Regions from separate parts of the Clostridium carnis genome, predicted to be linked through region 3. Evidence: a T-box and tRNA genes for the amino acid it is inferred to sense, from the RefSeq annotation. Region 3 holds a T-box; the other regions hold tRNA genes.
What was found. The T-box of region 3 lies ahead of alaS (alanine--tRNA ligase). A T-box ahead of a tRNA ligase gene usually reads a tRNA of that ligase, here a tRNA-Ala.
Positions count from the first base shown of each region.

Region 1: it encodes a tRNA-Ala, which carries the amino acid that the T-box ahead of alaS (alanine--tRNA ligase) is inferred to sense. The anticodon was not compared.
Region 2: it encodes a tRNA-Ala, which carries the amino acid that the T-box ahead of alaS (alanine--tRNA ligase) is inferred to sense. The anticodon was not compared.

Region 1 is NZ_BAAHYS010000001.1:1,096,060-1,101,350, forward strand. It holds gene ACYQ1T_RS05050 (DUF2334 domain-containing protein) at 1-690, shown strand, start outside; gene ACYQ1T_RS05055 (VanZ family protein) at 711-1,163, opposite strand; gene ACYQ1T_RS05060 (hypothetical protein) at 1,235-1,678, opposite strand; gene ACYQ1T_RS05065 (hypothetical protein) at 1,900-2,052, opposite strand; tRNA gene ACYQ1T_RS05070 (tRNA-Ala) at 2,330-2,405, opposite strand; tRNA gene ACYQ1T_RS05075 (tRNA-Ile) at 2,411-2,487, opposite strand; rRNA gene rrf (5S ribosomal RNA) at 2,493-2,609, opposite strand; rRNA gene ACYQ1T_RS05085 (23S ribosomal RNA) at 2,757-5,291, opposite strand, start outside.
Region 2 is NZ_BAAHYS010000001.1:1,332,013-1,337,303, forward strand. It holds rRNA gene ACYQ1T_RS06130 (16S ribosomal RNA) at 184-1,697, opposite strand; tRNA gene ACYQ1T_RS06135 (tRNA-Ala) at 2,467-2,542, opposite strand; tRNA gene ACYQ1T_RS06140 (tRNA-Ile) at 2,548-2,624, opposite strand; rRNA gene rrf (5S ribosomal RNA) at 2,630-2,746, opposite strand; rRNA gene ACYQ1T_RS06150 (23S ribosomal RNA) at 2,893-5,291, opposite strand, start outside.
Region 3 is NZ_BAAHYS010000001.1:2,600,552-2,605,842, forward strand. It holds gene mnmA (tRNA 2-thiouridine(34) synthase MnmA) at 1-372, shown strand, start outside; gene ACYQ1T_RS12545 (PRC-barrel domain-containing protein) at 527-1,024, shown strand; gene ACYQ1T_RS12550 (AI-2E family transporter) at 990-2,033, shown strand; T-box leader at 2,105-2,283, shown strand; gene alaS (alanine--tRNA ligase) at 2,397-5,036, shown strand; gene ACYQ1T_RS12560 (IreB family regulatory phosphoprotein) at 5,178-5,291, shown strand, end outside.

The sequences.
Region 1 (5,291 bases), 1.5 Mb from region 3:
TATGAAAATAATATGGGTTTCCATATTGCTTGGGTTCCTAGATATATAGATCCTAGTAATAATATAGATAACGATTTATTAACTAATAATTCTTTACAAAATGTTGCTTTTGTAAATCTTTTAGATCATTTAATAAATAGTGGTGGATTAATAGGATTACATGGATATTCTCATCAGTTTAATGATGAAACTAGCCTAATTGGGACTGAGCTTTCAAAAAAAGCAAATTCTACTCAAGATGAAACAGTCATTGTCTTAGAAAAAGCTTTAGATACAGCATCATTATTAAATATTCCTATAGCCTTCTTTGAAAGTCCTCACTATAAGGCAACTAAAAATCAAAAAGCAATTATTGAAGAATATTTTAAATATTTATATGAACCATATAGTATAATACAATATTTTAATGTTAAACATACAAAAACAAATAATATTTATTTACCAACCCCACTAAGCTATGTTAGAGAACTTGATCCATCAAATATAATAAGAGGTTTATCTATTGATTATAACGCTGGAGCTTTAATGAGTTTATTTTATCATCCCACTAAAGAACTTGATTTTATAAATTTAAAATTTACAGATACTGATTTAATATATACTTATTCTAATGACTCACCAATGCAAAAGATAATTTCAGCTCTCAAACAGTATGGATATGTAACATCATATATAACAGAAGTAAAATAATAAAACAGGCTATATCAAACTTATTTTGATATAGCCTGTTTTTCTTTTCCCCTATTAATTATACTTATAAATATAAATCCTATTATACCTCCTGTTGTATCTATTAAAACATCTTTAAAAGCCATAGCACGTCCAGGTATAAAATATTGATGAAGTTCATCTGTGCAAGCATATAAGAATACAAATGCAATAGCATATATTCTAGCTTTAGAATTTAATATATATAAACATAATACTCTATATACTAATAAAAATAAAATAAGATACTCAGTAAAATGCGCTGTTTTTCTAATTACTAATGTTGCTAATTCTCCAAAATAACTATTTAGATTTATTCCAAAGAAAGCAAATACCTTTAATACTAATTCACTTTGATTACTTGAAATCTCTCCTGGTTGATGAGACATTAAAAATATAATTCCCATCCAAATTAATAACATACTCCAGGATATCATCTTTTTGCTTCTATTCATCTATCTTCTCCCTTAGTTTATCTAATAGTATAAATATAATTATACACTATATATAACTATATTTACACAATCTAATTTTGATTTACTAAATATCTATTAATATAAGCTAAAGATTGTTCTAATAATCCTTGACCTTGTTCCAAGTCCTTTACATTAACTTCTAAATTATGCATTCTTTGTTCCACTAATTCCATTGTTTCCTTTATACTATTAAGTAATTTCCCTTCATATGATACTTGTATTCCATCAGAATCTATATATACTTTTTCAGGAATTCCTCCACACTCAATACACTTAGCATAAACTGATTTCTTTTCTGTATCTTTAAAAACTTTAAATATTTCATTATTACACTTTGAACAATTAGGTAACATTATAAAATCATGTTGGCTAATATCCAATTGGTATTTAGCTTTACATTGATTACATATCAATTCTAATCTATTATCTTTATTTTGAATATAAAACCTATTGCTACTACACCCTTCCTTTTCACATACAACTGTCCTTATCATATTCTTACAACTCCCCTCTTTATACAATGGTATATAATGAGAACAATATCTCTTACAAATTTAATATGCTTATTTTTTTTAATATATGTTATATTTTAAAAATAAAATCCATAATTATAAGAAGTAAAACTTTTTATAATTATGGATTTACTATTTTATTGATTTCTACCTAAAAACGTTATTATTATCTTAATAAATTCTTTATTATTATTAATATTTAACTACTTAAAAACTTCTAAAAACTCTTTCAATTCTTCCTCTACTTTTTTTATTAGGTCATCTATTTTATTAGTATTTTTTCCAGCTAAAATTAATTCTCTTTTTTCTAGTTTTAAGTTTATTATCTTTTCCTCTAATTCATCCTTCTTCCCCACACAAAACACTCCCAACCTAAGGATAACCCCTTTTAAATTTTTTCTTCAATTTTTAAATAACTATTAAAAGTATTTATATTTAAACCTTTCCATATAATTAATTATATAGTATATACTTAAGTATTCCTAATTAAATTTTTAGAAATATTCTAATTTTTTTCGACATTTTTATATCTATATTATACATACTTTTACATACTTATTTTCTAGTATTTTTAAACTTACAATAAGAAAATTTATATAAAAAAAAGAAGCTATGAATTAACATAACTTCTTTTGGTGGAGGTAAAGAGATTCGAACTCTTGACCCCCTGCGTGCAAGGCAGGGGCTCTCCCAACTGAGCTATACCCCCAAAAATGGTGGACCTTCAGGGACTCGAACCCCGGACCTACCGGTTATGAGCCGGTTGCTCTAACCAACTGAGCTAAAGATCCTAATGACCTGGCAACGTCCTACTCTCCCACACAGTCACCCGTGCAGTACCATCGGCGCTATAGAGCTTAACTATCCTGTTCGGAATGGGAAGGAGTGTTTCCTCTACGCCATCACCACCAGATTACATTACTATTATATTGTTTAAAGTAATGTTTGTCAATACTTTTTTCAGAGTTTGTTCTCTGAAAATTGCACATGAATGAGAGCCAAAATTCTTTGATTTTATTTCTCGAATTTACTCAGCTATGCTGAGTTTTCTTCTTTTTTATTGGTCAAGCCCTCGACCTATTAGTATCAGTCAGCTAAATATGTTACCACACTTACACCTCTGACCTATCAACCTTGTGTTCTTCAAGGGGTCTTACTAGCTTATGCTATGGGAAATCTCATCTTGAGGGGGGCTTCACGCTTAGATGCTTTCAGCGTTTATCCCTTCCCGACTTAGCTACCCAGCTATGCTCTTGGCAGAACAACTGGTGCACCAGAGGTCAGTCCATCCCGGTCCTCTCGTACTAAGGACAGCTCCTCTCAAATTTCCTACGCCCGCGACGGATAGGGACCGAACTGTCTCACGACGTTCTGAACCCAGCTCGCGTGCCGCTTTAATGGGCGAACAGCCCAACCCTTGGGACCTACTACAGCCCCAGGATGCGACGAGCCGACATCGAGGTGCCAAACCTCCCCGTCGATGTGGACTCTTGGGGGAGATCAGCCTGTTATCCCCGAGGTAGCTTTTATCCGTTGAGCGATGGCCCTCCCACGAGGTACCACCGGATCACTAAGCCCGACTTTCGTCCCTGCTCCACTTGTAGGTGTCGCAGTCAGGCTCCCTTCTGCCTTTGCACTCTTCGAACGATTTCCGACCGTTCTGAGGGAACCTTTGGGCGCCTCCGTTACTTTTTAGGAGGCGACCGCCCCAGTCAAACTGCCCACCTAACAATGTCCCGTCACCAGATTCATGGCGTCCGGTTAGAACCCCAATACTGTCAGGGTGGTATCCCAAGGTTGACTCCACCAAGGCTGACGCCCTAGTTTCTCAGTCTCCCACCTATCCTGTACAGACAATATCGGAATTCAATGCTAAGCTACAGTAAAGCTCTACGGGGTCTTTCCGTCCAATCGCGGGTAGCGAGCATCTTCACTCGCACTACAACTTCGCCGGATTTGCAGTTGAGACAGTGCCCAAGTCATTACGCCATTCGTGCGGGTCAGAACTTACCTGACAAGGAATTTCGCTACCTTAGGACCGTTATAGTTACGGCCGCCGTTTACTGGGGCTTAAGTTCACACCTTCGCTTGCGCTAAGTGTTCCCCTTAACCTTCCAGCACCGGGCAGGCGTCAGCCCCTATACATCAGCTTACGCTTTAGCAGAGACCTGTGTTTTTGCTAAACAGTTGCTTGGGCCTATTCTCTGCGGCCTACTCTCGTAGGCACCCCTTCTCGCGAACTTACGGGGTCAATTTGCCTAGTTCCTTAACTGCAATTCTTCCGATGGCCTTAGGATTCTCTCCTCACCTACCTGTGTCGGTTTGCGGTACGGGCACTATTTCTCTCTCTAGATGCTTTTCTTGGAAGCATGGAATCAGATACTTCAGTCACTTGGACCTTCCCCATCACGCCTCAGAATTGTTAAAGCGGATTTGCCTACCTTAACTTCCTAAACGCTTAGACTAGCATTTCCAATCGCTAGCACATCCTATCCTTCTCCGTCACACCATCGATAATAACGATAATAGTGGTATCGGAATATCAACCGATTGTCCATCACCTACGCCTTTCGGCCTCGGCTTAGGTCCCGACTAACCCTGGGCGGACGAGCCTTCCCCAGGAAACCTTAGGTTTTCGGCCTGTAAGATTCTCACTTACATCTCGCTACTAATGCCAACATTCTCACTTGTAATCAGTCCACCGCTCCTTACGGTACGACTTCAGCCCGATTACGACGCTCCTCTACCGCTGAAGTAAACTTCAGCCCGTAGCTTCGGTGGTAAGTTTGAGCCCCGGACATTTTCGGCGCAGGATCTCTCGACTAGTGAGCTATTACGCACTCTTTCAATGAGTGGCTGCTTCTAAGCCAACATCCTAGTTGTCTTAGAAATCCCACATCCTTTTCCACTTAACTTACACTTTGGGACCTTAGCTGACGATCTGGGCTTTTTCCCTTTTGACCACGGATCTTATCATTCGTAGTCTGACTGCCGGACTCATAGTATATGGCATTCGGAGTTTGATAAGGTTCGGTAAGCGATATGCCCCCTAGCCCATTCAGTGCTCTACCTCCATTACTCATATCCGACGCTAGCCCTAAAGCTATTTCGAGGAGAACCAGCTATCTCCGAGTTCGATTGGAATTTCTCCGCTATCCACAGCTCATCCCATGCTTTTTCAACAGCAACGTGGTTCGGTCCTCCACGGGGTTTTACCCCCGCTTCAACCTGGCCATGGATAGGTCACCCGGTTTCGGGTCTACGGCATGCAACTAGTCGCCCTATTAAGACTCGGTTTCCCTTCGGCTCCGTACCTTAAGTACTTAACCTTGCTACATACCGTAACTCGTTGGCTCGTTCTACAAAAAGCACGTCATCACCCTCATATGGGGCTTTGACCGGTTGTAGGCACACGGTTTCAGGTTCTATTTCACTCCCCTCCCGGGGTTCTTTTCACCTTTCCCTCACGCTACTGCTTCACTATCGGTCATCAGGTAGTATTTAGCCTTGGGAGGTGGTCCTCCCTGCTTCCCACAAGGTTTCACGTGTCTCGTGGTACTCTGGATCAGAACTCTAAGCTTCTTCGTTTTACCTA
Region 2 (5,291 bases), 1.3 Mb from region 3:
CTTCTCAATTAGCTTTCGCTAAAAAAGTTGTTTTTAATTCATGTGCAATTTTCAAAGAACAATAAGATTGCATAACAATCTTATATTTTTGAAGGATTTTGGTCCTTCAAAATTGAACAGAAGTTAAGATACCATATCTTTTGAATACTAGTTAAACGTCTTGTTAACTAGATTTCTCCATAGAAAGGAGGTGATCCAGCCGCAGGTTCTCCTACGGCTACCTTGTTACGACTTCACCCCAATCGCTGACCCTACCTTAGGTCGCTGCCTCCTTGCGGTTAGCTCACGAACTTTGGGTATTGCCAACTCTCATGGTGTGACGGGCGGTGTGTACAAGGCCCGGGAACGTATTCACCGCGACATGCTGATTCGCGATTACTAGCAACTCCAGCTTCATGTAGGCGAGTTTCAGCCTACAATCCGAACTGAGACAAGTTTTATAGTTTAGCTCCACCTCGCGGTATTGCATCTCTTTGTACTTGCCATTGTAGCACGTGTGTAGCCCTAGACATAAGGGGCATGATGATTTGACGTCATCCCCACCTTCCTCCCGGTTAACCCGGGCAGTCTCGCTAGAGTGCTCAACTAAATGGTAGCAACTAACAATAAGGGTTGCGCTCGTTGCGGGACTTAACCCAACATCTCACGACACGAGCTGACGACAACCATGCACCACCTGTCATCCTGTCCCCGAAAGGACTTCCTCGATTAAGAGTAATGCAGGAGATGTCAAGTCTAGGTAAGGTTCTTCGCGTTGCTTCGAATTAAACCACATGCTCCGCTGCTTGTGCGGGCCCCCGTCAATTCCTTTGAGTTTTAATCTTGCGACCGTACTCCCCAGGCGGAATACTTAATGCGTTAGCGGCGGCACAGAGGTCATGACAACCCCTACACCTAGTATTCATCGTTTACGGCGTGGACTACCAGGGTATCTAATCCTGTTTGCTCCCCACGCTTTCGAGCCTCAGCGTCAGTTACAGTCCAGAGAGTCGCCTTCGCCACTGGTGTTCTTCCTAATCTCTACGCATTTCACCGCTACACTAGGAATTCCACTCTCCTCTCCTGCACTCTAGACTTCCAGTTTGAAATGCAGCACCCAGGTTGAGCCCGGGTATTTCACATCTCACTTAAAAGTCCGCCTACGCTCCCTTTACGCCCAGTAAATCCGGACAACGCTCGCCACCTACGTATTACCGCGGCTGCTGGCACGTAGTTAGCCGTGGCTTCCTCCTCGGGTACCGTCATTATCGTCCCCGAAGACAGAGCTTTACGATCCGAAAACCTTCATCACTCACGCGGCGTTGCTGCATCAGGGTTTCCCCCATTGTGCAATATTCCCCACTGCTGCCTCCCGTAGGAGTCTGGGCCGTGTCTCAGTCCCAATGTGGCCGATCACCCTCTCAGGTCGGCTACGCATCGTCGCCTTGGTGAGCCGTTACCTCACCAACTAGCTAATGCGCCGCGGGCCCATCTTGTAGCGGATTGCTCCTTTAATTACTGCTTCATGCGAAGCTGCAATATTATGCGGTATTAATCTTCCTTTCGGAAGGCTATTCCCCTCTACAAGGCAGGTTGCCCACGTGTTACTCACCCGTCCGCCGCTAGGTTTGTTTCCGAAAAAACTCTCCTCGCTCGACTTGCATGTGTTAGGCACGCCGCCAGCGTTCGTCCTGAGCCAGGATCAAACTCTCACTAAAAAGTTTAATCTGCTTGCTCAAATTACTTTGAGTCTTAATTTTAAGACTTTCAAAAGAATTGCTGGTTATACTTAACTTTTATTCTGTTCAATTTTCAAAGACCATTTTCTCTTCGCCGCCCTCAAGCGACTTCATTATCTTAACATCTTTAAGATTTTATGTCAATACTTTTTTTAAACTTTTTAAAATTAAATTCTAATTTATATTTAAGTTTTAAAGTTTGACATTTGTAGTGCTCTCTCTCGAGAACATGATTTATATTATCATTTTAATTTTAAATAGATAGTGTATATTTTTCTATTAATAAGAATTTAATACGTAAATTCTCTATTTTTCTACATTATTCTATATATTTCTTATATTGATACACTAGGATAAGTTTTCTTGTAATTATTCCATTTTATATTAAATATATATGGTTTTACTTCAAATTAAATTTATACATTATTACAGTATAACTCTACAAATTTGCAAATTATAGGTTACGCTCTTTATGTTGGAGTTAGATTTAATTATTTATATGAATATTTACTTAATATTATCTATAATTTATATTTAGTAATTATTAACTACTAAAATATTTCTTCTTAAACTTAAAATATTTTAAACATTTATAAGTAAAATTCTTTTTTTTGCTTTTAATATTAAAGTCTTTTTTTAATTTCTTAATTGATTAATTTAATAATATTTGTTAATTATACATTTAAAAGTATATCCTTAAATAATTAAAATATACGAAAAAAAAGCTACGAAATAATTCGTAGCTTTTTGGTGGAGGTAAAGAGATTCGAACTCTTGACCCCCTGCGTGCAAGGCAGGTGCTCTCCCAACTGAGCTATACCCCCAAAAATGGTGGACCTTCAGGGACTCGAACCCCGGACCTACCGGTTATGAGCCGGTTGCTCTAACCAACTGAGCTAAAGATCCTAATAACCTAGCGACGTTCTACTCTCCCACACAGTCACCCGTGCAGTACCATCGACGCTGTAGAGCTTAACTGTCCTGTTCGGAATGGAAAGGAGTGTTTCCTCTACGCCATCATCACTAGATGGTTTGAGATTCTAAATCTTTGATTCAGTTTCTTCTTTTTAATTTTCAGAGTTTGTTCTCTGAAAATTGCACATGAATGAGAGCCAAAATTCTTTGATTTTATTTCTCGAATTTACTCAGCTGTGCTGAGTTTTCTTCTTTTTTATTGGTCAAGCCCTCGACCTATTAGTATCAGTCAGCTAAATATGTTACCATACTTACACCTCTGACCTATCAACCTTGTGTTCTTCAAGGGGTCTTACTAGCTTATGCTATGGGAAATCTCATCTTGAGGGGGGCTTCACGCTTAGATGCTTTCAGCGTTTATCCCTTCCCGACTTAGCTACCCAGCTATGCTCTTGGCAGAACAACTGGTGCACCAGAGGTCAGTCCATCCCGGTCCTCTCGTACTAAGGACAGCTCCTCTCAAATTTCCTACGCCCGCGACGGATAGGGACCGAACTGTCTCACGACGTTCTGAACCCAGCTCGCGTGCCGCTTTAATGGGCGAACAGCCCAACCCTTGGGACCTACTACAGCCCCAGGATGCGACGAGCCGACATCGAGGTGCCAAACCTCCCCGTCGATGTGGACTCTTGGGGGAGATCAGCCTGTTATCCCCGAGGTAGCTTTTATCCGTTGAGCGATGGCCCTCCCACGAGGTACCACCGGATCACTAAGCCCGACTTTCGTCCCTGCTCCACTTGTAGGTGTCGCAGTCAGGCTCCCTTCTGCCTTTGCACTCTTCGAACGATTTCCGACCGTTCTGAGGGAACCTTTGGGCGCCTCCGTTACTTTTTAGGAGGCGACCGCCCCAGTCAAACTGCCCACCTAACAATGTCCCGTCACCAGATTCATGGCGTCCGGTTAGAACCCCAATACTGTCAGGGTGGTATCCCAAGGTTGACTCCACCAAGGCTGACGCCCTAGTTTCTCAGTCTCCCACCTATCCTGTACAGACAATATCGGAATTCAATGCTAAGCTACAGTAAAGCTCTACGGGGTCTTTCCGTCCAATCGCGGGTAGCGAGCATCTTCACTCGCACTACAACTTCGCCGGATTTGCAGTTGAGACAGTGCCCAAGTCATTACGCCATTCGTGCGGGTCAGAACTTACCTGACAAGGAATTTCGCTACCTTAGGACCGTTATAGTTACGGCCGCCGTTTACTGGGGCTTAAGTTCACACCTTCGCTTGCGCTAAGTGTTCCCCTTAACCTTCCAGCACCGGGCAGGCGTCAGCCCCTATACATCAGCTTACGCTTTAGCAGAGACCTGTGTTTTTGCTAAACAGTTGCTTGGGCCTATTCTCTGCGGCCTACTCTCGTAGGCACCCCTTCTCGCGAACTTACGGGGTCAATTTGCCTAGTTCCTTAACTGCAATTCTTCCGATGGCCTTAGGATTCTCTCCTCACCTACCTGTGTCGGTTTGCGGTACGGGCACTATTTCTCTCTCTAGATGCTTTTCTTGGAAGCATGGAATCAGATACTTCGGTCACTTGGACCTTCCCCATTACGCCTCAGAATTGTTAAAGCGGATTTGCCTACCTTAACTTCCTAAACGCTTAGACTAGCATTTCCAATCGCTAGCACATCCTATCCTTCTCCGTCACACCATCGATAATAACGATAATAGTGGTATCGGAATATCAACCGATTGTCCATCACCTACGCCTTTCGGCCTCGGCTTAGGTCCCGACTAACCCTGGGCGGACGAGCCTTCCCCAGGAAACCTTAGGTTTTCGGCCTGTAAGATTCTCACTTACATCTCGCTACTAATGCCAACATTCTCACTCGTAATCAGTCCACCGCTCCTTACGGTACGACTTCAGCCCGATTACGACGCTCCTCTACCGCTGAAGTAAACTTCAGCCCGTAGCTTCGGTGGTAAGTTTGAGCCCCGGACATTTTCGGCGCAGGATCTCTCGACTAGTGAGCTATTACGCACTCTTTCAATGAGTGGCTGCTTCTAAGCCAACATCCTAGTTGTCTTAGAAATCCCACATCCTTTTCCACTTAACTTACACTTTGGGACCTTAGCTGACGATCTGGGCTTTTTCCCTTTTGACCACGGATCTTATCATTCGTAGTCTGACTGCCGGACTCATAGTATATGGCATTCGGAGTTTGATAAGGTTCGGTAAGCGATATGCCCCCTAGCCCATTCAGTGCTCTACCTCCATTACTCATATCCGACGCTAGCCCTAAAGCTATTTCGAGGAGAACCAGCTATCTCCGAGTTCGATTGGAATTTCTCCGCTATCCACAGCTCATCCCATGCTTTTTCAACAGCAACGTGGTTCGGTCCTCCACGGGGTTTTACCCCCGCTTCAACCTGGCCATGGATAGGTCACCCGGTTTCGGGTCTACGGCATGCAACTAGTCGCCCTATTAAGACTCGGTTTCCCTTCGGCTCCGTACCTTAAGTACTTAACCTTGCTACATACCGTAACTCGTTGGCTCGTTCTACAAAAAGCACGTCATCACCCTCATATGGGGCTTTGACCGGTTGTAGGCACACGGTTTCAGGTTCTATTTCACTCCCCTCCCGGGGTTCTTTTCACCT
Region 3 (5,291 bases):
GGAATAGTTTATTATACAATTGGTCAAAGAAAGGGGTTAGGTCTTGCACTTGGAAGACCAGTTTTTGTTACAGATATAAACCCTAAAACAAATGAAGTAGTTATTGGTCCGGAAGAAGATATATTCAAAACAGATTTAGTAGCTAAGGATGTTAATTTCATTCCTTTTGATAACCTAGAAGGAGAACTTAAGGTAACAGCCAAAGTAAGATATCAAGCACAACCGTCAGAAGCAATTATTTCTCCATTATCAAATGGTAGAATAAAGGTATCATTTAAAGAAAAACAAAGGGCGATAACTAAAGGCCAATCAGTTGTTTTTTATAATGGAACAGAAGTTGTTGGCGGAGGAATTATAGAAAGACTCATATAATTTGATATAGTAGTTTAAATTAAAATTCTCGCATAAATTGTGAGAATTTTTTTTGGTATTTAGGGGAGAATATAAAAGTAAGATTTTACTTTTATTTAAATAATATATAAAGGTTAAGATTATTTTAATTATTATAAATTTAGGAGAGGTATCTATGCTGAAAACAAAGGACTTTTATTTGGTTAAGGTTTATGATTTGAAAGGAAAATATCTTGGGGTTATAGATGATTTATGTATAAATTTTAATGAAGGTAAGATAGATGGTTTTTTTATTTCAAACTTTTCATTATTCTCAAAAAAAAATTATGTAAGAGTAGAAGATATAGTTTCATTAGAAGAAGTTTTAATAACAAATGAAATTGTATCATATAAAGGTTTGAGTTTTAAGAGTATAAAGGATTTAGATATAATAGACAAATTTAATATTATGAGGGGAGTTTTAGATGATTTAATTATAGAAAAAGAAATGTTATATATAAGAGGGTTAGTTATGAGCTCAGGAATATTTGATAAAATGATTAGAGGAAAAGAAATACTTCTTTTAAAAGACTGTGTTCTTGGTGAAGATTTTATATTATATGAGGGAAGCGATGAGGTAAGGCTACAAACTATACCACATGGTACAAATAATGTTAAATTACAAGAAGTATAAAAAAATAATAAATAGTACTGTAATTATTCTTTTGAGCTTAATAATAATTTTTATATATTTAAAGTTTAATACATTTAAATCAATTGTAAATATAATATTTATAGGTTTTATATTTGCATATGGTTTAAAGCCAATTAGAGATGCTTTAAGTGAAAAATTTAAATTATCTAAAAGGATTTCCTCAATATCTCTTATAATGACAATATTAGTATCAATAATTTTAATATTTTATTTAGTTATTCCTCAGCTGTTAAGGGAAGGAATGAATTTTGGAGCTATTTTAGATAATCTTGATACATATATAAATAGTTTAGCAAGTAGGTTTAAGTTAAGTGATATAGAATTTTTTGAAAAAGTATACTCTCAAATAAACGATGAAATAAATAGAGTTTTAGGAAATTTAATAAATAATTCAGTAGAGAATATATTTGTGGGATTTGAAAATATAGTTTCATTTGCAATAGTTCCTGTAGTTACATATTACTTTTTAGTAGATGGTGATCTTATATATAATAAACTTTTATTGATACTACCAACAGAAAAAAGAGTGGTTGCTAAAAAGGCAATGGGAAATATAGATAGAATACTTTCAAGATATATAATGAGCCAGTTACTCTTATCAGCAATAATAGGAGCATTAACTTTTATTATTTTAATAATTTTAGATGTTAAATTTGCTTTAATACTTGCAATATTAAATGGAGTACTAAACATAATTCCGTACTTTGGTCCTATAATTGGGGGCTTTCCAGCAGTTTTTATAGCACTCTTAGATTCTCCAAGCAAGGCTTTATGTACAGTTATTGCTGTATTTATACTTCAACAAATAGAAGGGAATATATTATCACCTAAAATAACAGGAGATAGTACAAATATGCACCCAATAATAATAATAATATTGCTTCTTGTAGGAGAAAAACTTGGTGGATTTGCAGGAATGATTTTAGCGGTACCTTTAGGAGTAATTGTAAAAGTTATCTATGATGATATTAATGATTATTTGTTTTAAGAGCTCTTGAAAAATAATTGACATATTTTAATAAATAAACTATAATTTCATTGAAATATAACAAAATTTAATATTAAGTGATGATAAGAATAAGTAGATATTGTTGATGATATATTAGAGAGGAAGTGTTTGGTGAAAACTTCTTACATTACAATATTGAAGCTATCTTGGAGCTTATATTTTCTAAGTGATGTATTAACATAATACATAATTAGGGTGGTACCGCGGAATTAATGTTTTCGTCCCTTTAGGCTTATTAGGGATGAAAACTTTTTTATTTATAAAAGTAAAGAAATAATAATTATAAAATTAGAAATAGTATTTTATGATTAAGCAGATTTAAATTATTGGAGGAAGATAGATATGAAATTTATGGGCGCAAATGAATTAAGAGAAGCTTATTTGAACTTTTTTGAAACTAAAGGACATTTAAAATTAGAAAGTTTTCCTTTAGTACCTAAAAATGATAATTCATTATTATTAATAAATGCCGGCATGGCACCCCTTAAACCATATTTTACAGGATTACAAGAACCACCAAGAAAAAGAATTACAACGTGTCAAAAATGTATAAGAACTGGGGATATAGAGAATGTTGGTAAGACATCAAGACATGGTACTTTCTTTGAAATGCTTGGAAACTTTTCTTTTGGAGATTACTTTAAGGAAGAAATTATTCCTTGGGCATGGGAATTTATCACAGAAACATTACAAATACCAAAAGATAAATTATATGTAACTATTTATTTAGAAGATGATGAAGCTTTTGATATTTGGTGTAAAAAAACAGATGTAGATCCTAAAAGAATATTTAGATTAGGAAAAGATGATAATTTTTGGGAAATTGGAGTTGGACCATGTGGCCCATGCACAGAAATTCATTTTGATAGAGGAAATGGAGAAATAACAACAGTAGAAGAGTTTATTAAAGCAAGTGATGAAGATAGAGTTGTTGAGTTTTGGAATCTTGTATTTACTCAATTTGATAAGGATGAAGAAGGAAATTATAATAAACTTGCAAATCCTAATATAGATACAGGAATGGGACTAGAAAGAATCGCAACTATAATGCAAGGAGTTAACAATATATTTGAAATTGATACAGTTAAAAATATATTACAAAAAGTATCCTCTTTATCTGGTGTTAGATACGGAGAAGATAATCAAAAGGATATATCTTTAAGAATAATTACAGACCATGTTAAATCAGTTACTATGCTTATTTCAGATGGAGTGCAACCAAGTAATGAGGGAAGAGGTTACGTTCTTAGAAGACTTTTAAGAAGAGCCGCTAGACATGGAAGACTACTTGGAATAAAAGGATTATTCTTAACTGATATAGTAGAATCAGTTGTAGAGAATTATGGAAAAGCTTATCCTCAATTAAATGAAAATAAAGATTATATAGAAAAAATAGTTTCACTAGAAGAAGAAAGATTTAATGAAACAATAGATGCTGGTATGAATATATTAAATGGATATATAGAAGAAATGAAGTCATCAAATGAAACTATTTTAAAAGGGGAAAAGGCATTTAAACTATATGATACTTATGGATTCCCTATAGAACTTACTGAGGAAATATTAGAAGAAAAAGGTTTAAAAGTTGATCATAAAGCTTTTAAGAAAGAAATGGAAGAACAAAGAAATAGAGCAAGAAATGCTAGAGGAGAATCATCATACATGGGTAGTGATGAAAATCCTATTAATAAGATAGATGCTTCTATAAATACTGAATTTATAGGATATTCACAAATGAAAACAGATGCACAGGTATTAGTTATTGCAGATGATAATAAGTTTAAAAATGAATTATTAGAAGGCGAAAAGGGATATATAGTTACAGATGTTACAACTTTCTATGCAGAAATGGGTGGTCAAGTTGGAGATAAAGGAACAATTGTAGGTGAATGTGGAGAAGCTTATGTTTATAATACTAAGAAAAATGTAGGTGGAAAAACAATTCATTATGTTAAAGTAACTAAAGGATCAATAAAGGTTGAAGAAAAAGTAAAATTAAATGTTGAAACCTTAAGAAGATCTAATATATGTAAAAATCACACTGCAACTCATATGTTACATGAAGCTTTAAAGGAAGTTGTAGGTAAACATGTAAATCAAGCCGGATCTTATGTAGATGATGAAAGATTAAGATTTGACTTTGCTCACTTTAAAGGTTTATCAGAAGAAGAAATAGATAAAGTTGAAGAACTAGTAAATACTAAGATTATGGATGTATTTACTGTTAATACAGATCTTATGTCACTTGATGAAGCTAAAGCTTGTGGTGCTATGGCATTATTTGATGATAAATATGGCAATAAGGTTAGAGTTGTTAGTGTTGGGGAATTCTCAAAGGAGTTATGTGGTGGTACTCATGTACAAAATGCTGGAGAAATTGGATTATTTAAAATCATAGCAGAAACAGGTGTAGCTGCAGGAATAAGAAGAATTGAAGCTGTTACTGGATTTAATGCTATTAAATATATGGAAGAAAAGCAAAGATTATTAAAAGAAGCATGTGGCGCATTAAAGTGTACAGAAAAAGATATATTAAAGAAAATATCAGCACAAACAATTGAATTAAAAGATAGGGAAAAAGAGATAGCAGATCTTAAGGGTAAATTAACTTCAGGAGTAGAAAGTGATATAGTAAATTCAGCTATAGATGTAAATGGAGTTAAAGTTGTGACGTATGCATTAGAAGATATTGATGGAAATGCGTTAAGAGATTTAGCTGATAAAATAAGAAATAAAATTGGTAGCGGAGTAGTTGTTTTATTAAGTAACGTGCAAGGAAAAGTAAATTTAGTTGCTATGGCTACTAAAGATGTTATTTCAAGTGGAGTACATTGTGGTAAGATAATTAAAGAAGTTGCAACAATTGTTGGCGGAGGTGGAGGCGGGAGACCAGATATGGCTCAAGCCGGTGGAAAAAATTCAGAAAAGATTAGTGAAGCATTAAAAAATACACCAGCAATAATTGAATCTTTAGTAAAATAGTGTACATTTATAATTATATGAGTTATAATTATATTAATAGCAATATATGAATAGAAATATAAAAATATGAGATAATATTTATAGGGACAATATTTTTTTAAATATAAGTAAGGGGGTGAGCTGCCTAGTAGCAGCGATACTATGAATAATAACTTAGATCATACAATGCAATTTAATTTAAACATTAATAAAGAAGATTTAACAAAATCAATTTTAACAGATGTTTACAATGCGTTACAGGAGAAAGGTTATAAT